4 regions of the Mesorhizobium hunchu genome follow, and region 3 is predicted to be linked to each of the others. Evidence: predicted binding sites of a transcription regulator. Region 3 holds the regulator's gene; each other region holds the start of a gene.

Region 1 (5,645 bases), on a different contig from region 3:
AAGCTTCGGCCTGACCGGCAACCCGCAGGCGGCGCGGCGCATCGCTTCCAGGCTGGCACGCAGGATGTTCATGTCGTCGATGCCTTCGGCACAGACCGACGCCATCGCGACGCCGATCGCGCTCGAGACGATCCTGTCGAACAGCGCCTCGCGCTGGTCGAAGGTGAGGCGCTTCGAATCGTCCAGCCCGTCCGGAATGCGTGCCGGATCGAGCACGACGGCGGCGGCGACGACCGGGCCGGCGAGCGGCCCCCTGCCCGCTTCGTCCATGCCTGCGACCGGCCAGAGACCCTGGGCCATCGCCCTTGTCTCCACCGAGAAATCGGGCTTTTCGACAATTTCGAAGAGAAGCGGAGAATCGGAACGCGGGCGAGCCATGTGCGGCAGACTCGCACCGGCTCCGATTCTCCGCAAGACCCTTCCGGTCGGGTGGGGTGACAACCGGAAGGCACCGTCAGGGCCGGGGGACAGGGGCCGGACGGGATTTCATCGGGTATGCGGCGAACCCCGCCGCACACCTGTTCACAGCAGCATCAACTGCTCGTTCTTCTTCGCCGGCGGCACGAACAGGTCGGTGCGAAGCGTCCGCCGCTCCAGATTGAAGCCGAGGCGCTTGGCCGCCAGTTCGAAACGCCGGCCGATCTGCCAGGCATAGGGACCGGCGCCCTTCATGCGCTTGCCCCATTCCGAATCGTAGTCCTTGCCGCCGCGCATGGCGCGCACCAGCGACATGACGTGCCTGTAGCGGTCGGGATAGTGACGCAGCAGCCAGTCCTTGAAGATCGGCGCGACCTCCAGCGGCAGGCGCAGCAGCACATAGCCGGCCTCGCGCGCGCCGACAGCACGCGCGGAATCCAGAATGCGCTCGATCTCCGGGTCGGTCAGGCCGGGAATGATCGGCGCCACCATCACCGAGGCCGGGATACCGGCATCGGCAAGCTGCCGGATCGCCTCCAGCCGCTTCGTCGGGGTCGACGCGCGGGGTTCCATCGTCCTGGCCAGCTTCCGGTCCAGCGTCGTCACCGACAACGCCACCTTGGCCAGCCCGCGCTCGGCCATGCGCGACAGAATATCGATGTCGCGCGTCACCAGCGCCGACTTGGTGACGATGCCGACGGGATGGCTGCGCGCCTCCAGCACTTCCAGTATCTCGCGCATGATGCGCCACTGGCGCTCGACCGGCTGGTAGGGGTCGGTGTTGGTGCCGATGGCGATGGTGCGCGGCTGGTAGCCTTCCTTCGACAGTTCCTTGTCCAGGAGCCTTGCTGCGTCAGGTTTGGCAAACAGCTTCGATTCGAAATCCAGCCCCGGCGACAGGCCCATGAAGGAATGCGTCGGCCGCGCAAAACAATAGACGCAACCGTGCTCGCAGCCGCGATAGGGATTGATAGACCGGTCGAAGGAGATGTCGGGCGAGGTGTTGCGCGTGATGATGGTGCGCGGCTTCTCCACCTGCACCTCCGTCTTGAACGGCGGCAGGTCTTCCAGGCTCTCCCAGCCATCGTCGAAGACATGACGGGTGACCGGCTCGAACCGGCCTGACGGGTTGATGCCCGCCGACCGGCCGCGATTGCGATCCGGCCGGACGCGTACCCCGCTCTGTTCTATCATCGCATTGGCCATGTCGGCGCGTCCTGCTCCGAAAGCTGCAATGTCCGCGCGCACGATCTGTTCCATCTTGGCCCTCTCGAAGGGGCTGTCGGCGCCATGTCGAATCGCTTTGTTCATGAAATTATTCCTATTCGCGTGGATGGAACAAATCAAGAACAATCTATCGGAAATGCCGTCCCGCTGGCGTGGCCGCGCCGTTTCGGTTATGCGGCGTATGATGCTGAGCGTCCTGATCGAGACCCGCAACGACGAGGAAGCCCTGGCGCGCACGCTGGCGACGCTGGTGGGCGGTGCGGTGGAGGGGGTGGTGCGCGACGTCGTCGTCCTCGACCGCTGCTCGACCGACGCGACGCGGCGCGTGGCCGATCACACGGGATGCACGCTGGTGACGGGTGAACTAAGCGCTGCGATCGCCCAGGCCAAGGGCGACTGGCTGCTCGTGCTGGAGCCCGGCGCGCGGCTGGTCGACGGCTGGGGCGACGAGGCTGCCGCCCATGCGGCGCGTTTCACCATGCCGGCGCGGTTCTCGCGCGCCCGCGCCGGACGCACGCCGTTCCTGGCGCGTGCCTTCAAGCGCTACAGCGCGCTGGCGCAGGGCCTGCTGATTTCCAAACGCCAAGCGTCCAGCCTGGCGAAAAAGGCCGACACAGCCGAAGCGCTGGCGCGCGGGCTGGCGATGAGGGCCCTGCCGGCCGAAATCTGGCCGGCAGAGCGGCGATAGACGACAGCGAAGCTGTCTTGCCGCAACCGGCTATGCGCCGGGAAAGGCCCCGGCGTAGATTTCGGGCTTGAACCCGACCAGCAGCCTGCCGTCAAAATCGAGGACCGGGCGCTTGATCATGGTGGGGTTGGCGATCATCAACGCCTTGGCCCTGGCGGCGTCGATACCCTGCCGGTCCCTCTCCGGCAACGCACGGAAGCTGGTGCTCGCCTTGTTGAGCAGGACCTCCCAGCCGAGCCGTTCCACCCATTTGTCCAACGTCTCCGGCTCCAGCCCCGAGGCACGGTAATCGTGGAAGGCATAGGCGACGCCGTGGCCGTCCAGCCAGGCGCGCGCCTTCTTCATCGTGTCGCAGTTCGGAATGCCGTAGATGGTGACGAGCAAGGGAGGCTTCCTTGGATTAGTATCGATACTGGATATTCGATTCGGGACTGTCGCGCACCCCCACCCCTAACCCCTCCCCACAAGGGGGAGGGGGACGCCGACACCGACGTTTCGGTCAAAATCGCTTAAGCAGATGCGGCGCGTCTACCGCTAAGTCCCCCTCCCCCTTGTGGGGAGGGGTTAGGGGTGGGGGTGCGCTGCGATATTAGATACCCGCCTACGGTGAGAGGAACCTACTCTCCATAAGGCACCCAGATGTTCTTGACCTGCGTGGCGCGGGTCAGAAACTCCCTGCCCTCGCCTTGCACGGGCGAATACCAGTCGCGGCTGACGGTCTCGGCCCACACCTGCTTGAGGTTGCCGGCGGACGCCTTCTCGACCTTGCCGGCGCCGGCGGCGTTACCGAACCACCAGACGCCGTCGACCTCCTCGTGCTTCGCAAGCTCCAGCGCCAGCGCTGCGCGGTCGCCGGTGACGATGTTGACCACGCCGGCCGGCACGTCGGAGGTCTCCAATACCTGGTAGAAGTCCGTCGCGGCGAGCGCCTGAGACGAAGACGGGATCGCCACCACCCGATTGCCGGCGCAGATTGCCGGCGCGAAGGTGGAGACGAAGCCGAGCAGGCCGTGCTCTTCCGGGCAGGCGACGCCGATGATGCCCAATGGTTCGTTCATGGCCAGCGCCACGCCGCGCAGCGGCGGCTTGTGCACGGCGCCCTCGAACTTATCGGCCCAGGCGCCGTAGGAAAACAGCCGCGAGACGGAGGTGGCGACTTCCTTGGCCGTTTCGGATTTGCGCTTGCCGGTCATGGCCGCCAGCCGCTCGGCGAACTCGCCGGCGCGGGCCTCGAGGTTCTCGGCTATGTAGTAGAGGATCTGCGCGCGGTTGTGCTCGCTGGCGGTCGCCCAACCAGTCGCCTTGCGCGCGGCTTCCACGGCGTTGCGGATATCCTTGCGGTTGCCCTCGCCGACTTCGCCGACCAGCACGCCGGCAGGCGAGACGACCGGCCGCGAATAGCCGCCGTCCGGCCGCGCCTGCTTGCCGCCGATGTAGAGTTTCGCCGTGCGGTCGATGAAGTACGTCGACACCACGTCGCCGCTCGGTTGCGGGGCAGGTTTCTCCACGATCGGCTTGGCCTTCGCCAGCCATTTCGGCGTCGAATAAGCAACAAGCCCTTCGCGACCGCCCTCGCGGCCGAAGCCGGACTCCTTGTAGCCGCCGAAGCCGACCCCGGCGTCGAACATGTTGGTGCCGTTGACCCACACCACGCCGCATTTCAGCTTCGGCGCGATATCGAGGGCGAGCGAAAGGGTTTCGGACCACACGGAAGCGGCCAGGCCGTATTCGGTGTTATTGGCAAGCTCTACCGCTTCCGACGGCGTGCGGAAGGTGGTCGAGACCAGCACCGGCCCGAAGATTTCCACCCGCGCCACGGTCGAGGCCGGATGGACGTTGGTGAGCAGCGTCGGCGGATAGAAGCAGCCTTTGCCGGGCATGGCGGCCTTGGGCTGGTGGAGTTCAGCCCCTTCTTTCACACCAACATCGACCAGTTCGCGGATGCGCTTCAGTTGAACCGAATGGACGATGGCGCCGATGTCGATCGCCTTGTCGAGCGGATCGCCGACGCGCAATGTTTCCATGCGCGCCGTCAGCTTGGCGACGAAGCGATCGGCGACGCTCTCCTGCACCAGCAGGCGCGAACCGGCGCAGCAGACCTGGCCCTGGTTGAACCAGATGGCGTCGACCACGCCTTCCACCGCCGCGTCGAGGTCGGCGTCGTCGAAGACGATGAAGGGCGACTTGCCGCCGAGTTCCAGGGTCAGGCTCTTGCCCGATCCTGCCGTCGCCTCGCGGATCTTCCTGCCGACCTCGGTCGAGCCGGTAAAGGCGATCTTGGCGATGCCGGGATGATTGACGATGGCCTCGCCGGTGGAACCGTCGCCGGTGACGATGTTGACGACACCATCCGGCAGCCCCGCCGTCCGGCACATCTCGGCGAACAGCAGTGCGGTCAGCGAGGTGTATTCGGCCGGCTTCAGCACCACCGTGTTGCCGAGCGCGATGGCCGGCGCGATCTTCCAGGCGAGCATCAGCAGCGGGAAATTCCACGGGATGATCTGGCCGCAGACGCCGAGCGCCTCGCGGTCGGAGAGTTCGCTATCCATCAACTGCGCCCAGCCGGCGTGATGATAGAAATGGCGGGCGACGAGCGGGATGTCGATGTCGCGCGTCTCGCGGATCGGCTTGCCGTTGTCGAGCGATTCCAGCACGGCGAAGAGACGGCTGTGGCGCTGGATGAGGCGGGCAAGCGCGTAGAGGTAGCGCGCCCGCTGGTGGCCGGAAAGCGCGGCCCAGCCGGGTTGCGCCTTGGCCGCCGCCTTCACCGCGACATCAATATCGGCGGCACCTGCCTGCGCGATCTTCACCAGCACTTCGCCGGTGGCCGGCGAGGCCGTTTCGAAGCTCTCGCCGGACTTCGCCTTCTTCCACTGGCCGCCGATGAACAGTTTCGTCTCGCCGCCAAGCGCCTTGATCCAGGCGCGGGCTTCCTTGTCGCTCTCGGGTGCCGGGCCGTAGTCCATCGTGTCCAGGATTTCTGCAATCGACATCTTGAGAACCCTATATTTGCGTCATTCGGGGACCGCGCAGCGGAACCCGGAAACCAGAACGCCGGCCTTGCTGGTCCAGATTCGGATTGGCAACGTTACCACTCTGGATCCCGGGTTCCGCTGCGCGGCCCCGGGATGACGGCCTGCATGAAAACAGCTTCGATTTCCAACCATCCACATGGCTCACGCCATCGCATGGTGGCTGAAGGCCGCGTAGCGGCCGGTGACATGATGTTCGAGCTGGCGCTCGATGTCGGCGAGCAGCGAAGACGCGCCGAAGCGGAACAGGTTCGGCTGCAGCCAGTCGTTGCCGAGCTCCT
Region 2 (5,645 bases), on a different contig from region 3:
CGAGCGCGATCAGCCAGCCGCCGCCTATGCCGAGATAAAGGCCGATGAGGACGAGGACGACGGCGGTGACGAGGATGGCCAAGGCGAACCTCCTGTGGCTGCGGATGCTGCGTGAGCGGGCAATGGCTTTCAATGCCCCGGTCGGCGATTCCGTTCCTGCTCGACCAGCTTTTCGCGGCGGGAGGGCACTGTCAAGGACGGCGGACCCCATTGCCCATCCAAACGGCGGGATCAAAATGCCGTCACCGTCTTTGACCGGACGCCGGCACCCGCCGTAGCAGCGGGCGTTCTGACGAACGCGGTTCCGCTGCTCCAGCTCGTTTTTCCTAGCCGCATTTTTGCGGGCGCCAGACGATTCCGTCTGGCTGCAAAATGCTCTAGACTGGCCGCCATGCGGCTTGCTTCATCCGTTATTGCTTTGACGTTCCTGCTGGTGGCGATCGCCGCCGGCATGTGGCCGTCATGGGCGCTGGCCTCGGCGTCTGCGACCTGGGACAAAAAGGAGCCGGTTCTCGCGGAGCAGGCTTCACCGACGCTCGGATCCTCGGCCTTCCGGCCCTGCTATTCGACGGTGAGAACGGCCGCCGCGTCGTGCTTTCCGCAGCTTGGCCTGCCGGACGGCCATGTCGGCACCCCGCTCCGTGTGTTGCGGCATTGCGCATCGGCCAATGAAGCGCAGGCGATGACCTCGACTGTGCCGGAGGCGGAACTCAGGCCGCCCAGGCCTTTTGCCGACCGGTAACGTCATTGCGCGCGGACATTTCCATCCGTGCGCCCGTTTCCCACAGGCAGCAGGCGGCCGACGCCGCCCTGGAGATCATGAGATGCAAAACGTACAATCGAGCGAGCGCAGGCGGTTCCTGCTCGGCGCGGCCACGCTGGCGGCAACCGTCGCCCTGTTGGGTGTTGCGCCCTCCGGCGCGGAGGAGGGCCTGACGCCCGAACAGGTCCTGAACGACCCGGATGCGCCCGCGGTCGGCGCGAAGAGCCCCGACATCACCATCGCCGAGTTCATGGACTACAACTGCCCGTACTGCCGCAAGAGCCATCCGGAGCTGCTGAAACTCCTGAAGAGCGACGGCAAGGTCCGCGTCGTCTACAAGGATTGGCCGGTGTTCGGCCCCGTGTCCGAATATGCGGCCAGGATGGCCATCGCAGCGAAATACCAGGACAGATACGCGGCGGCGCATGACGCGCTGATGTCGGCGCCCAAGCGCTACCAGCGCAACGAGGAGGTCAGGGCCGTTCTGACAAAGGCGGGCATCGACATGGCGCGCCTCGACAGGGACGCGACAGTCCACAAGGCCGACATCGACCGGCTGATCGCCCGCAACGGCCAGCAGGCCGAGACGATCGGCTTCCAGGGCACGCCCTCCTGGCTGGTCGAATCCTTCGTCGTGTTCGGCGGCCTTACCTACAACGACATGAAGGAAGCGGTGGCGGAAGCGCGCCGCCGCAAGAAAGACGCCGCCAAGGGCAAGTGATGACGCGAAGCGAAGCTGCCGCCGGGAAGCCTCGCTCGAGCCCGCGACGACAATCGGCTTGCGTCGTCATGCCTGACGGATGCCGGACGGATCGATTACCTCGCATTGACCGCCAGTTGCGCGGCGAACGCCCGGATATAAGCGGGCCGGGCTTCTCCGCGCGCCACATAGGCGGACAAGTTCTCGTATTCGTCCAGAATGCCCGACATCCTCAGTCGCAGCAGCACCGAAACCATCATCAGATCGCCCGCGCTGAAGGCGCCGTCGAGCCAGACGGCGGCGCCGAGGCAGGCCGAAAGCCGATCCAGCCGGGCGCGGATGCGGTCCTTCACCAATGGCAGGCGCTGCTCGGTCCAGGGCCTGTCGCCTTCCTGGATCCTTGCCGCCGCCAGTTCGAGGATCGGCGGCTCGACGGTGTTGAGCGCGGCGAACATCCAGGTGATGGCGCGGGCGCGGGCGTCGTGATCCTGCGGCAGCAGGCCGTCATGCGTTTCGGCAAGATGGAAGACGATCGAACCGGTCTCGAACAGCGAGAGCGGCCCTTCCTCATAAGTGGGAATCTGGCCGAAGGGATTGATCGCCAGATGGGCGGGCGCCTTCAAATCCGCGAAGGAGACAAGGCGGACCTCGTAGGGTTGCCCCACCTCCTCCAGCGCCCAGCGAACGCGCGTGTCGCGCGCCAAGCCCTTGCCGCCGTCAGGCGATCGCTCGAATGCCGTGATGGTGATCGTCATCGGATCGGGTCCCTTCCTGGATACTGTCTGGGCTTCTCAAGATGATGACGAACGAGCCGGCAGGGAACCCGACAATGGCGAGGATTATTTTCAGCGCCGACGATCGACGCCGGCGTCAAATAGCCGGTGACGACCGGCGATGGTCAGGAACCCGCCCGGCGGGCGAAATGTTCATAGGTGATCCGCCAGGGTTCGCTGTCGGCCACCCGCTCCTCGCCGATCCAGTGGAAACTGTCGGTGGTGATTTCGGTGAAGCGCCAGCGTGCTTTCAGGCCGCGCGAATCCTCACCGACCTGGACGATGTCCCTGCCCTCGGCCCTGCCGATCTGGCGCGAATAGTCCTGGTTGAGCGGATCGCTCCAGATGATGTGCCAGCCGTCGATCGCCGGATCGAAGACGCGCAAGGTCGTGCCGTACATGGTGGACGGCGCCGGCCGCTTCGGCCGGATCCAGATGTCCTGAACGGCGCGCCCCTCCAGCACCCAGCCGAAATGGATTTCCCCGGTCGCTGTCTCGATCGTGCCGTCATCGAGATGATGGACCGTGTCCATCTCCCAGCTTCCGATGAACTGTCCGTAGAGCGCCATATCCTTTGCTTGATCGGCTGGCGGCCCGTCGGACCCGAGTGCGGTGAGAAACGGGGAAATCGTCATCATTCATAGTCCTTGCAGTTGAATGGTCTTGCAGTCCGGCAAGATATGGTTTCGACCGATCTCGTGTGAACCGGACACGCCGATCGCTCCTGACAGGCTTCGGCAGCAGTGGAACAAAACGGCGACAACGCTGGCCTTTCGTCGCCGAATCACTACATTCGCAGGCGATGTCCGGCTTTCCAGACGATATGCCCTTCTTTGACGAGGACGACGCGCCGCGCGGCGCTGGCGCGCGACCGGCCGCGCATGCCGGCGGCGGGTCCGGCATCGCCGCCCGCGCGATGGCCGCGAGGCAGGGCCAGAGCGGGCCGCCCGATTATCTCAAGGGCCTGAATCCCGAGCAGCGGCTGGCGGTGGAGACGACCGAAGGGCCGGTGCTGGTGCTGGCCGGCGCCGGCACCGGCAAGACGCGCGTGCTCACCACCCGCATCGCCCACATCCTTGCCACCGGCCGGGCGTGGCCGAGCCAGATCCTCGCCGTGACCTTCACCAACAAGGCCGCGCGCGAGATGAAGCAGCGCATCGGCCATCTGGTCGGCGAGGCGGTGGAGGGCATGCCGTGGCTCGGCACCTTCCACTCGATCGGCGTGAAGCTGCTGCGCCGGCATGCCGAACTGGCCGGTCTGAAATCCGATTTCACCATCCTCGACACCGACGACGTCGTGCGCCTGATCCGCCAGCTCATCCAGGCCGATGGCATCGACGACAAGCGCTGGCCGCCGAAACAGTTCGCGCAGATGATCGACGGCTGGAAGAACAAGGGGCTCGGGCCGGACCAGATCCCGGAGGGCGACGCGCGCGCCTTCGCCAACGGCAAGGGCCGCGAACTCTACGCCGCCTATCAGGAGCGGCTGAAGACGCTCAACGCCTGCGACTTCGGCGACCTCCTGCTGCACCCCATCCGCATCTTCCGCCAGCATCACGACGTGTTGGCCGAGTATCACAAGAAATTCAAATACATACTGGTGGACGAGTACCAGGACACGAATACGGCGCAGTACATGTGGCTGCGGCTCTTGGCGCAAAGGCCTAGATCCTCCCCCCTTGAGGGGGAGGTGCCCGCCCCCGGGTCCGGCCTCCGGCCGGCCCGAGGACAGGCTCCGCGGGCGGAGGGGGTTGCCGCAGAAGGCACCTCCAGACTGTCGAGGACTGCCGCGGCAACCCCTCCCGACCGGACTTCGTCCGGCCACCCTCCCCTCAAGGGGGAGGGGGACTGGCGCTCAACGGCCGAAGGCCGAGCGGCCGACGGGCCGCCCGAGCCGTTGCGAGGCCCCCGCGGAGCGCCCGCGCCGGCAGGCGCGGAACAGCGCGTGAGCGAAAACAAGGTCAACATCTGCTGCGTCGGCGACGACGACCAGTCGATCTATGGCTGGCGTGGGGCGGAAGTGGACAACATCCTGCGCTTCGAGAAGGATTTTCCGGGCGCAACCGTCATCCGGCTTGAACGCAACTATCGCTCCACCGCGCATATCCTCGGCGCCGCCTCCCACCTTATCGCCCACAACGAGGGGCGGCTGGGCAAGACGCTGTTCACCGACCGGCCCGATCCCGACGACGCCAAGGTCAACGTCCACGCCGCCTGGGATTCCGACGAGGAGGCGCGCGCCGTCGGCGAGGAGATCGAGAGCCTCCAGCGCAAGGGCCATCTGCTCAACGACATGGCGATCCTGGTGCGCGCGTCCTTCCAGATGCGCTCCTTCGAGGATCGCTTCATCGAGATCGGCCTGAACTACCGCGTCATCGGCGGCCCGCGCTTCTACGAGCGGCAGGAAATCCGCGACGCGCTGGCCTATCTGCGCGTCGTCGCCAATGCGGGCGACGACCTCGCCTTCGAGCGCATCGTCAACGTGCCGAAGCGTGGGCTCGGCGAAGCCACCATCAGCCAGATCCACGCCACGGCGCGGGCGCTCGGCGCACCGATGCTGGAAGCGTCCGCCAACCTCGCGGAAAGCGACGAGTTGAAGCCGAAGCCGCGCGCGGCGCTGCGTGAGGTCGCCGCCAACTTCGCCCGCTGGCAAAGCCTGATCGACACCACCCCGCATACCGAACTCGCAGAGACCATCCTGGAGGAGTCCGGCTACACCGACATGTGGAAGAACGACCGCAGCGCCGAGGCGCCCGGGCGGCTGGAGAACCTCAAGGAACTGATCCGCTCCATGGAGGAATACGAGAGCCTGCGCGCCTTCCTGGAACATGTTGCGCTGGTGATGGACGCCGAGCAGAACGAGGGCATGGACGCCGTCTCGATCATGACGCTGCATTCGGCCAAGGGCCTCGAATTCGAGACAGTGTTCCTGCCCGGCTGGGAGGAAGGCCTGTTTCCCCACCAGCGCGCGCTCGACGAAGGCGGTCGCTCGGGACTGGAGGAGGAGCGGCGGCTGGCCTATGTCGGCCTCACCCGCGCCAAGAGGAACCTGCATCTCTGGTTCGTCTCCAACCGCCGCATCCACGGCCTGTGGCAATCCACCATCCCGTCGCGCTTCCTCGACGAACTGCCGGAGGCGCATGTCGAGGTGGCCGAGGGCGGCAACAGCTACGGCGGCTACGGCAACCCCTATGGCGGCGGCAATTTCGCGGGCGGGCGCGGCGGTTTCTCCGCCGGCCGCCAGAACCCCTACGGCGCCTCGCGCTTCGATAGCGTTGGCGCTCCGTCCGGCGGCCGCGCAGCCAGAGGCGATCAGAGCGGCGACCAATCCGGCGGCGGCGCGTTCTCCAACACCTACGCCACGCCCGGCTGGCAGCGCGCGCAGGCCAACCGCACCGAGGCCACGAGC
Region 3 (5,645 bases):
CTGGCCGCAGGTGCGGTCTTCTATTTTTCGCTCTCGTTGGAGCCAGGATGGTTTCGTCCTCTGGCCGTTGCATCAGCGCTGGCCCTGCTTGCCGTCGCGACCGCGCACCGTCGAGCCATCCATCTCGCCTGCATGGCAGCCTTTCTCGTTGCGGCGGGACTTCTGCTTGCAAAATTCGAGACGTGGCGCGCGGCCGGGACCACGTTGGGAGCGGAGATTTCGACGCATGTCACCGGTCGCGTCGTTTCGATCGACGATCTGGCAAGCGGGCGCGTCCGGTTAACCTTGGACGTCATATCTACGGCGCGGCCGAAGCTGCGCTACCAGCCGCAGCGCATCCGGCTTTCGGCACGCGCCGTGGGCGGTGGGATCGTGCCCGGTGCGACCGTCACGGGCTATGCGCGCCTGCTGCCGCCGACCGGGCCGGTTCGCCCCGAAGGGTATGATTTTTCCTTCGAAAGCTATTTTGGCGGACTCGGCGCCAGCGGCTTTTTTCTCGGCACTCCCAAGCCCGTGGCCGGGAAGCCGGTGCCGCTTCGCGCGCGCGCCTGGGCGGCAGTCGAAGACTTCAGGGACATCGTCGCCGACCGCGTCCGCTCCAGCATCGGCGGCCCGGAAGGCGAGATTGCGGCGGCGCTGATCGTGGGCGTGCGCGCCGGCATTCCCGACGCGATCAACGAGGCCATGCGCAAGACCGGCATCTATCACATCATCTCGATATCGGGCCTGCATATGGCGCTGGTCGCCGGCACGGTGATGGCGCTGATGCGCGGGGCGTTCGCGCTTTTCCCGGGATTCTCGTCGCGCCGCCCGGTCAAGAAATACGCCGCAGCGGCAGCGCTCTTCGCCATCGCCGCCTATCTGCTGATTTCCGGAATCGTCGTTGCCGCCGAGCGCAGCTTCATCATGCTGGCGGTGATGCTGCTGGCCGTCCTGTTCGACCGTGCCGCGCTGACCATGCGCAATCTAGCGATCTCGGCGATCATCGTCATCGTGGCCTCCCCGCATGAGGTCGTCGGACCGAGTTTCCAGATGTCGTTCGCGGCCACCGCAGCACTGGTCGGCGCCTATGCGGCGTGGGCGAACCGCAACGCGGGAAGGACGTCGGGGCCGCCGCCGCAGCGATCGGCGTCGGCGCGTGTCGCTCGCAAACTCGCCGGCGGCGTCGGCGGAGCCGCGATGACCTCGATCGTGGCCGGCTGCGCGACCACGCTCTACGCCGTATGGCATTTCCAGCGGGTCGCCCCGCTCAGTCTCTTCGCCAATCTGGCGGTCATGCCCATCACTTCGCTGATCGTCATGCCCTTCGCCGTGTTCAGCGCGATCCTGATGCCGTTCGGCCTCGACTATCCGTTCCTGTGGGTCATGGGGAAGGGGCTTGCCGCCATGATCGCCATCTCCGAAGCGATCGCCGCGCATTCGCCGCTCGACGGCGTCGGTCTGATCTCGGGGCGATCGGTGCTGTTCGTCACCGTTGCGCTGATAGTCGGCACGATGGCGACGACAAGGTTGAGAATGGCCGCCTTGCCCTTCGCCCTGGCCGGACTGATGACCATCCATCAGGTGCGCCTGCCGGATGCTCTGGTCTCCGAGGACGCGCGACTGGTCGCCCTGCCTATAGGCGGCGGCGAACTGGCGGCGAGCCGCAACAGGCCGAACGAATTCACCATCGACAACTGGCGGCGTGCCCTCGACGCCGAAGCTGTCGTCCTGCCTGAAAAACCGATGGGGGAAGATGCGCGGTTTGCATTCGACAGTCCGCTGGACCTGCCCTCGGGAACCCCGTTCCTGTGCGGGGATGACCTGTGCCTGGCGCGCCATGCTTCGGGCGCCATCGTGGCGACGGCGCGAACGGCGAAAGCGGCCCGGCGGGCCTGCGCCTATGCTTCGCTCATCGTCATTGCCGACGCCACCGCGCGAGATCCGTGCCATGACACGCTGGTCGCCGTCATCACGGCGCGCGACCTCGCACGACGGGGAAGCGCAGCGATCTACTTCGCTAAAGCTGCGGATACGCAGCCGACGATTCTCTTCGCCGTCGAACAAGACTATCGCCCCTGGCACATGCAGCGGAAATTCTCGCGCGAGGCACGAGGTCTTGGCCCGTATCAGCCTCGAAGACCTTATCAGCAGAGCAAGAGCCGGAAGCGGAGCAGGTAAGCCAGCTTTTGCGTCATCCCGTTTTTCCGGGAGGCGCGGGTTTCATCCGTAACCATGGACGTCTTGTGAAGCGATGGTTATTTCAAGCCAGCCATGGCCTACAATCTTCCGGACTGGATTCCGGCTTTCGGCTCTCGCCCGGAGCCTGCCCTTGGGCTTGCCGGAGGCAAGACCCCGGGGGTGCTCGGCGGCGTTCGGGATGACGCTGTGCGCGCTTCCTGTTGCCGCAGGGTTCTCTTCTCAATACCGCCGGATCAGCCCCACCAGCTTGCCACGCACGCTGACGCGGTCGGGCCCGAAGATGCGGGTCTCGTAAGCGGGGTTGGCCGCCTCCAGCGCAATCGAGTCGCCCTTGCGGCGGAAGCGCTTCAACGTCGCTTCCTCGTCATCGACGATGGCGACGACGATCTCGCCGGGCGTCGCCGTATTCGCGTTTCTGATGATGACCGTATCGCCGTCGAAGATGCCGGCCTCGATCATCGAATCGCCTTTGACCTCAAGGGCATAATGCTCGCCGCTGTGGATCATGTCGGGCGGCACGGAGATGGAATGGGTGCGGTTCTCGATCGCAGCGATCGGCACGCCGGCGGCGATGCGGCCCATGACCGGGATCGAGACCGATGCACTGTCGGCATCGTCATTGCTGGCAGCCTGTAGCCGTGCCGGTTCCTTTGCCGCCGGCCGACCCAGGCCGCCCTGGATAACCCCCGGCGAGAATTTCCTGGCGGCGTTCAGCCCTGGCGCCATGGAGTCCGGCAGCTTGACGATTTCCATCGCGCGCGCCCGATTGGGCAGGCGGCGAATGAAGCCGCGCTCCTCAAGCGCCGTGATCAGGCGATGGATGCCGGACTTCGAAGCGAGGTCCAGCGCCTCCTTCATCTCGTCGAAGGAAGGCGGGATGCCGGTCTCTTTCAACCGCTCGTGGATGAAGAGAAGAAGTTCGTGCTGCTTGCGCGTCAACATCGGCGGCCCCCAGTGATCTCGAAGCGGACAGGGTCGAAACAGAATCGGAAAACAAACCCGGAACAAACACTATCTGTTCCAGTTGTGTTCCGCAACCTTTTAAAGTTTAATGAATTCGTTGACGCTTTGTTCAGGCTGCCGCCAGGGCCAGCTCTCCGGTTATGCCGGATGGCGCAGCATCAATACCCGGCAGTTATCTCCGGCAACGGAGGGAGGAGCGTGCGGTTCGCGCACGATCAGGCCGTTGGCGTCGGCAAGCGTCTTCAGCATGGAGGAGTCCTGTACACCGAACGGGGTGGCGGTCAGGCCTTCCGGTTCCTTGCGGACGACGGCTCGAATATAGTCCTGCCGGTGGTCATTCGCCGCCATCGATGCGGCCAGCCGTGCCTCGCGCACATCCTGCATGAACGGGCGTCCGGCGAGCCGGGCCAGCAGGGGCTTCAGGAAGAGCTGCGAGCAGACGAGGCTGGCAACGGGGTTGCCCGGCAGGCCGATGCAGCGCGTCTCGCCCATGCGCCCGAACATCAGCGGCTTGCCGGGGCGCATGGCGATCTTCCAGAAGTCGAGCGTCATACCTTCGCCGGTCAGCACGTCGTGGACGAGATCGTGATCGCCGACGGACGCGCCGCCGAGGGTGACAATGACATGCGCGCCGGCGTCCACCGCCTTGCGCACGAGGGCGGCGATGGCGTCGTTGCGGTCGGCCGCTATGCCGAGGTCGAGCGCGCGTGCGCCCACCGACCGGGCGGCGGCCGCGACACCGTAGGCGTTGGACGAGATGATCTGGTCCGGGCCGAGTGTGCTTCCCGGCGGCAGCAATTCGTCGCCCGTGGCGATGATGGCGACGAGCGGCTGGCCGACGACCGGAACGGCAGGGTGGTTGCCCGACGCGGCCAGCGACAGCGCGGCGGGATCGAGCAGCCGGCCTTTTTCCAGCAGAACGTCGCCTTCGCGGAAATCGAGCCCGGCGCGGCGCACATGCCGGTTGGCATCCGTCGGTTCCAAGACCTCGATGCGGCCATCTCCGAGATCGCGGACGTTCTCCTGGATGACGATCGTGTCGGCGCCTGCGGGCAAGGGCGCTCCGGTGAAGACCCGCACGGCCTGTCCCCGCATAATGGTTCCCGAGAAGCCACGGCCCGCGGGAGCGGCGCCGATGACCGAGAGCCGGGAGGGAACGGCGGAGACGTCGGCGCTGCGCACCGCGTAACCGTCCATCGCCGAAGCGTCGAAAGGCGGCTGCCTGCGCAGCGCCACGAGCGGCTCGGCCAGCACGCGGGAATAGCCTTCGTGCAACGGTACGGTCTCGGCGGGCAGCGGAGCAGCGTCTTCCAGCAGGAGGCTGAGCGCCTCGGCGACCGGCACCAGCGCCATCAGTCGGCTTTCCCAGTCGGGGGCGCGGTGTAGTCGCCGGATTTTCCGCCCGATTTTTCCAGCAGGCGGATGCCTGAAATGACCATGCCGCGATCCACCGCCTTGGCCATGTCGTAGATGGTCAGGCAGGCGACGGAGGCGGCCGTCAGCGCTTCCATCTCGACGCCGGTCTTGCCGTTGACGCGCGCCAGTGCCGTAACCTTCAGGCCCGGCAGCCCGTCGTCCGGCTCGATGTCGACCGACACCTTGGTCAGGAGCAGCGGATGGCAGAGCGGGACGAGTTCATGCGTCTTCTTCGCTGCCATGATGCCGGCGATGCGGGCCGCGCCGAGGACGTCACCCTTCTTCGCGTTCCCTGTCAGGATCATGCGCAGCGTTTCGGCCTGCATGGTCACCAGTCCCTCGGCGATCGCGGTGCGTTCGGTCTCGGCCTTGGAACCGACATCGACCATGTTGGCCGTGCCGTCGGTGTCCAGATGCGTCAGGCCGCCGGCCATCAGGCCGCTCCGGCGGGATGGTCGAGGCCGAGCAGGGTTTTTGTCGCGGCGGTCACGTCGGCCTGCCGCATCAGGCTCTCGCCGACCAGAAAGGTGCCGATGCCGACCTTTTCCAACCGCCGGCAATCGGCATTGGTAAAGATGCCGCTTTCGCCCACCAGAACCCGGTCGCCGGACACCATGCCCGCCAGCCGCTCGGAGGTTTCCAACGTGGTCTCGAAGGTTCTCAGGTTGCGGTTGTTGATACCGATAAGCCGTGACGACTGCTTCAGCGCGCGCTCCATCTCGGCTTCGTCATGCACCTCGACAAGCGCATCCATGCCAAGCGAGAAGGCAGCTTCCTCCAACTCGCGAGCCAGGGCGTCATCGACGCTGGCCATGATGATCAGGATGGCGTCGGCGCCCCAGGCGCGTGCTTCGTAGACCTGGTAGGGATCGAACAGGAAATCCTTGCGCAGCGCGGGCAGGGTGGTCGCTGTGCGGGCCACCGTCAGGAATTCCGGCGCACCCTGGAAGGACGGCGTGTCCGTGAGTACCGACAGACAGGTCGCGCCGCCGGCCTCGTAGGCGCGTGCCAGTACGGGCGGGTCAAAATCCGGGCGGATCAGTCCCTTGGACGGACTTGCCTTCTTGACCTCGGCGATCAGCGCA
Region 4 (5,645 bases), on a different contig from region 3:
GGAGACTTAGGCCGGCCATCGTGAGCATGATCTGGATGTTGTGGTGATCGAGCGCGCCAGCGCTGTAGATGCCCAGGAAATACAGCGCCGTCGCGCCGAGGACGAACGCCGGCAGCGCTGCACGCGCGCCGCCGAAATGGCGGGCAGCGCGCAGGGTGAAAAACAGCGTCAGGGCGAAAAGCAGCGCCGGCCAGACGATCGCGGCGATCGTCTCGGCCGTGGCGACACCGGCGCCCAGGGACCGGGCAAGCAGGATCAGGCCGGCAATCGGAGCGTCGACCAGCCGCGACCAGTGCATGATGAACCCGCCTTCGGCTCCCATGCGGTACTGGTGGAGATCGAACCAGCCCTGCCCGGCGAGAAGGTCGCGCACCTCCACCAGCCTCAGCATGCTGTCATTGTCGCCGCGCGGGCTGGTCAGGGTGGGAAAGCCGTTGACGGCCTGGACCGCGACGGAAAGCAGGGCGGCGACGAGCGCGAGGATGAGGTCGCGCCGCCAGGTCGAGGCCGTCGGAGTGGAAGCCTGCCTCGATGCGGAAGCCGAAATGCTTGTCATCACGGGTAGTCCTGAAGATCTGGGCTTCGTTGCTGAAAACCGAGACTACGCGCAGCCGCTCAAAAAACCGTAAAACCGTTAGATCGCTTTCCCGGCAGGAAAGACCCAACACAGCGACCCGATATAGCTGACAGCGCTGACCGCGACTGTCATGACCGCCGATATGGCCAAAGGCGGCAGGCCGAATCCCGCTGCGGCCACGTGCGCGACCAGTCCGGAAAAAACCGCGCAGCCCACCTGCAGGATGAAATAGCGGGGCAGGGCGTGCGCATGGCTGTGCAGGCCCCCGAACGTCCAGCCCCGTTGCGCCGCATAGGCGCACAGGAAGGTCGCGACATAAGCGATGACGCTGCCGGCGAATGGCGAAAGGCCTGCGCTGATGAGCAGCCAGCCCAGCATAAAAAGCATGCCGGCTGCCGCAACGCCAACCACCACGAAGCGGACGAGACGCGACGTGACGAAGCGGCTTGCGGCCTCTTTGCTCATTGCCGCCCCGCCGTCTCACGCTTCAGGGGGATTTCCAGCACGCCGAGCAGGAAAGCGGAGAAAAAGGCCTGGAACGAGATCACCACGAGGCTGAGGCCGAGGACGACGATGCGGGGGATTTCCGAATTGTCCAGCGGGCCGAAGCCCAGCGATGCCCAGCGGGCTATGGCATAGCCGAAGAAGAGCATGCCGGCGGTGAACAAAAGCCCCGCATTGGCTGCGAGCCTGTCGGTGTTGAGATAGCCCGACAGCCAGGTCGAGCGGCGGTTGTCGGGCAGAATGCCGGTCATATGGGCATAGTGGCGCGAGATGGCGCCGAAAGTGATCAATTGCACGCCTGTAATGACCGCGAAGCAGGCAGCGACGAATGTGTTCAGGTCGAGCGATAAATTGTTGATGACCCGAAGCGGACCGAAAACGAGAAGGGCCGCGAATACTAAGCCCATGCCGGCGAGCGCCGTGCCGGGAATGAAGAAAAGCCAGCGCGGATTGTACATCAGCAGGAATTTGAGATGCCGCCAGCCGTCGCGCCAGGTGCGCAGGTGCGGCGCGCGGCTGCGCCCGTCGGGCTTCAGCGTGGTCGGCACTTCCTCGATGCGCAGCCCCGCAAGTGCGGCACGGACGACCATTTCGCTCGCGAATTCCATGCCGCTGGTGCGCAGGTCGAGCGCACGGATGGAATCCGCCCTGAAACCGCGCAACCCGCAATGGAAGTCGCCCGTGTCGATCCGGTAGAACAGCCGCCCGATGAAGCTCAGCACCGGATTGCCGAGATAGCGATGCAAGGGCGGCATGGCGCCTTCGTCGATGCCTCCCTTGAAACGGTTGCCCATGACGAGGTCCGCGCCGGATCGCAGTCTTTCGACGAAGGCCTCCAGTGCCGAGAAGTCATAGCTGTCGTCGGCGTCGCCCATGATGACATAGCGACCGCGCGCCGCCGCGATGCCGCCCAGCAATGCAGCGCCGTAGCCTTTCTGCGCCACGGGGACCACGCGCGCGCCGAGCGCTTCGGCGATTTCCTGTGAGCCGTCGGTCGAGCCGTTGTCGGCGATCAGCACTTCGCCGGCGATCCCCGCGCGTTTCAGGAAGGCCTGTGCCTTGCCGATGCAGAGAGCGAGCGTCTCGGCCTCGTTGAGGCAAGGCATCAGGACGGTGAGTTCCATCACTGCGGCGGTGCGGCGGTTGAGCTTGGTGACGGCATTCATGCGTTTCACTCCACGGGTGCAGCTGTCCCGAAAGCGGTGGCCTTCCAGATTTCATAAAGGCAAGCAGTTTAAGAAATTGATGATGCGATCACATATGTTGTCTGTACCCGTCCGGTTCGCAACGGCACGATTGGCATCGTCTCGCCGATTCTGTAGATGATTTCCCACCGCTTCGGAGAACTTCATGGCCCTCGACATCGCCGTCCAGATGGATCACGTCTCCACCGTCAACATCATGGGCGACACGACGTTCGCGCTCTCGCTGGAGGCGGCGCGGCGCGGTCATCGGCTTTACCATTACACGCCCGACCGTCTGGCGATGCTCGACGGCAAGGTGTTCGCGCGCGTCGAGGAGATGACCGTGCGCGACGAGAAGGGCAACCATTTCTCGCTCGGCGACAAGGTGCGCACGGATCTCTCGCAGATGGACGTCGTCCTGCTGCGCCAGGATCCGCCCTTCGACATGAACTACATCACCACCACGCATCTGCTCGAGCGCATTCATCCGAAGACGCTGGTGGTCAACGACCCGGCATGGGTGCGCAACAGCCCGGAGAAGATCTTCGTCACCGAGTTTCCGGACCTCATGCCGGAAACCCTCATCACCAAGGACGTGGAGGAAGTAGCCGCCTTCCGCCGCGAATATGGCGACATCATCATCAAGCCGCTCTACGGCAACGGCGGGGCCGGCATCTTCCATCTGGCCGAGGCCGACCGCAATCTCGGCTCGCTGCTGGAGATGTTCTCCCAGCTCTTCCGCGAACCCTTCATCGTGCAGCGCTACCTGAAGGACGTGCGCAAGGGTGACAAGCGTATCATCCTGATCGACGGCGAGCCGGTCGGCGCCATCAACCGCGTCCCCGCCGAGACCGAATCGCGCTCGAACATGCATGTCGGCGGCCGCGCCGAGAAATCCGAGCTGACCGAGCGCGAACGCGAGATCTGCGCGCGGATCGGGCCGTCACTGAAGGAGCGTGGGTTCATCCTCGTCGGTATAGACGTGATCGGCGACTGGATGACCGAGATCAACGTCACCTCGCCCACCGGAATCCGCGAGGTCAAGCGCTTCGGCGGCGCCGACATCGCAGCAGCGTTCTGGGACGCGGTGGAGGCCAAGCGGGCCTGATCTACCTCCCGCCAGACGCGCCAGGCGTCTTTTTCGTCATGCCGTGGCCGCCGGTCGGACGGGGCCGCGGACAGATCCGAACGTCTCCCGTTCGTTCCGATCTTTGCAACCGGCTGCAACCGCATCTCTGCCCAGGCGTGTGGTTGTTCATGAAATGTTCTTGATCCGATCACCGATCCGTGCTTGTCTTGCTCGCCGCCGGGTTTCGCGACCGATAGTTGAAGGCGGCCTGTCGGAGACGGGGGCCAACGATGGTTGCGCGGGTTCGCACGGTTGCATTCCAGGGCATAGAGGCCGTTCCGGTCGACGTGCAGGTCATGGTCGCGCCGGGGAAGGTCGGCATGTCGATCGTCGGCCTGCCGGACAAGGCGGTGGCCGAAAGCCGCGAGCGCGTGCAGGCGGCGCTCCACGCCTCCGGCCTGTCGATGCCGTCTAAGAAGGTGACGGTCAATCTCGCGCCCGCCGATCTTCCCAAGGAAGGCAGCCACTACGACTTGCCCATTGCGCTCGGGCTGATGGCTGCGCTCGGCGCCGTGCCGGGCGATGCGCTGGCCGGTTACGTCGTGCTGGGCGAACTGTCCCTGGACGGCACCATTGCCGCCGTGTCCGGCGCGCTGCCGGCAGCGATCGCCGCCAATGCGGAAGGGCGGGGCCTGATCTGCCCGCACGGCTGCGGGCCGGAGGCGGCCTGGGCCGGTGAGGAACTCGATGTGCTCGCGCCGCGCAGCCTGATCGCCGTCGCCAACCATTTCCGCGGCAACCAGGTGCTGTCGCGCCCCGTGGCGGGCGTGCGGCAGGCCGCGCAGAACCTGCCCGACCTCGCCGACATCAAGGGCCAGGAAAGCGCCAAGCGCGCGCTGGAGGTGGCGGCGGCCGGTGGTCATAACCTTCTGATGGTCGGGCCGCCCGGCTCCGGCAAGTCCATGCTGGCGCAGCGCCTGCCGTCGATCCTGCCGCCACTGGCGCCGAAGGAATTGCTCGAAGTCTCGATGATCGCCTCGGTCGCCGGCGAACTGGCGGAGGGCAGACTGACCGACCGGCGGCCCTTCCGCGCGCCGCACCATTCGGCCTCCATGGCGGCGATGGTCGGCGGCGGGCTCAGGGCGCGGCCCGGCGAGGTCTCGCTCGCCCATCACGGCGTGCTGTTCCTCGACGAATTTCCCGAATTCACGCCGCAGACGCTGGATGCGCTGCGCCAGCCGCTGGAAACGGGCGAGTGCATGATCGCCCGCGCCAATCATCGCATCACCTATCCGGCGCGCATCCAGCTCGTCGCGGCGATGAACCCCTGCCGCTGCGGCATGGCCGGCGAGCCGGGCTATCGCTGCGCGCGCGGCGAACGCTGCCGCACCGACTACCAGGCGCGTATCTCCGGCCCGCTACTCGACCGCATCGATCTCAGGGTCGAGGTACCGGCGGTCTCGGCTGCCGATCTGATCCGTCCCGGCCGCGCGGAACCGAGCGCTGCCGTCGCTGCCCGCGTGGCGCGGGCGAGGCAGGTGCAGCGCGAGCGGTTCGAGGAACTGGGCGTGCCGGATGCCGCCACCAATGCGCAGTGCGCGCCGTCGCTGATCGAGCGCATCGCGACGCCCGACGGGGCCGGTCTGTCGCTGCTCGGCGACGCCAGCGACAGGCTGGGATTTTCGGCGCGCGCCTACCATCGCGTGCTGAAGGTCGCGCGCACGCTGGCCGACCTCGACGGCGCCGACACGGTCGGCCGCATCCATGTCGCGGAAGCGATTTCCTCTCGGATGGCCACCGACCGGATGGCACAGGCGGCGTGAAATGTCGGTTGAAGAAGCCGAAATGGAGCAGGATATGACGAATATCGCTAAGGTGCTGTCCGCATTGGCCGATCAAATTGAGAGAGCGCCGATACATCTGGTCGGAGCAAGTATCAATGTGTCGGGAGGAAACGGAGGCTCGGCAACAGGGCTTCGGATTTCGGTATCCGCTGGACCAAAGGGCACTTCAACAACCGGCATGATTATATCTGTCGACCCTAACGAGTATACAACGAAAGCATCAGGTTTAGTCGCAGACCTTCGGGAGGCCGCGGCCGCAGCCGAAAATGCAAAGCCGGCGAAGTCTTGGGTCTTTGGATTGTTGGATCGGGCAAAGTCGCTCGGGAATAAGGCCATTGATACGGCAATTGTAGCGGCCGTTAACGCACTCACCAAAGCATATGTTGGCTGAATAGGTGAAGTCTTAAAGTTACTGCACCGAGCCGACCAGCACGGCCTGGCCGTCGCGGATCGAGACCCACCGACCG

The links. The regulator LexA, encoded in region 3, represses DNA repair genes until DNA is damaged. The targets are predictions, from matches to a motif close to TGTTCNNNNTGTGTTCNG.
Region 1: ABMA46_RS04375 (PA0069 family radical SAM protein) is a predicted target of LexA. The motif match lies at 1,752-1,769, and genes of this name have one in related genera.
Region 2: ABMA46_RS17330 (ATP-dependent helicase) is a predicted target of LexA. The motif match lies at 2,981-2,998, and genes of this name have one in related genera.
Region 4: ABMA46_RS16115 (YifB family Mg chelatase-like AAA ATPase) is a predicted target of LexA. The motif match lies at 3,518-3,535, and genes of this name have one in related genera.

What each region holds. Positions count from the first base shown of each region.
Region 1 is NZ_JBEBMG010000002.1:176,536-182,180, reverse strand. Features, by position in the region: gene ABMA46_RS04380 (ribonuclease HII) at 1-378, opposite strand, end outside; gene ABMA46_RS04375 (PA0069 family radical SAM protein) at 523-1,677, opposite strand; gene ABMA46_RS04370 (glycosyltransferase family protein) at 1,829-2,332, shown strand; gene ABMA46_RS04365 (ArsC family reductase) at 2,363-2,716, opposite strand; gene ABMA46_RS04360 (aldehyde dehydrogenase family protein) at 2,950-5,325, opposite strand; gene deoC (deoxyribose-phosphate aldolase) at 5,509-5,645, opposite strand, start outside.
Region 2 is NZ_JBEBMG010000010.1:139,505-145,149, forward strand. Features, by position in the region: gene ABMA46_RS17305 (glucose/quinate/shikimate family membrane-bound PQQ-dependent dehydrogenase) at 1-82, opposite strand, end outside; gene ABMA46_RS17310 (hypothetical protein) at 392-742, shown strand; gene ABMA46_RS17315 (DsbA family protein) at 825-1,484, shown strand; gene ABMA46_RS17320 (glutathione S-transferase family protein) at 1,580-2,218, opposite strand; gene ABMA46_RS17325 (hypothetical protein) at 2,362-2,874, opposite strand; gene ABMA46_RS17330 (ATP-dependent helicase) at 3,039-5,645, shown strand, end outside.
Region 3 is NZ_JBEBMG010000005.1:113,456-119,100, reverse strand. Features, by position in the region: gene ABMA46_RS10970 (ComEC/Rec2 family competence protein) at 1-2,160, shown strand, start outside; gene lexA (transcriptional repressor LexA) at 2,401-3,123, opposite strand; gene ABMA46_RS10960 (molybdopterin molybdotransferase MoeA) at 3,283-4,497, opposite strand; gene moaC (cyclic pyranopterin monophosphate synthase MoaC) at 4,497-4,994, opposite strand; gene trpC (indole-3-glycerol phosphate synthase TrpC) at 4,994-5,645, opposite strand, start outside.
Region 4 is NZ_JBEBMG010000009.1:85,262-90,906, forward strand. Features, by position in the region: gene ABMA46_RS16095 (GtrA family protein) at 1-556, opposite strand, end outside; gene ABMA46_RS16100 (GtrA family protein) at 635-1,042, opposite strand; gene ABMA46_RS16105 (glycosyltransferase family 2 protein) at 1,039-2,247, opposite strand; gene gshB (glutathione synthase) at 2,432-3,373, shown strand; gene ABMA46_RS16115 (YifB family Mg chelatase-like AAA ATPase) at 3,625-5,157, shown strand; gene ABMA46_RS16120 (hypothetical protein) at 5,159-5,569, shown strand; gene ABMA46_RS16125 (transglutaminase-like cysteine peptidase) at 5,588-5,645, opposite strand, start outside.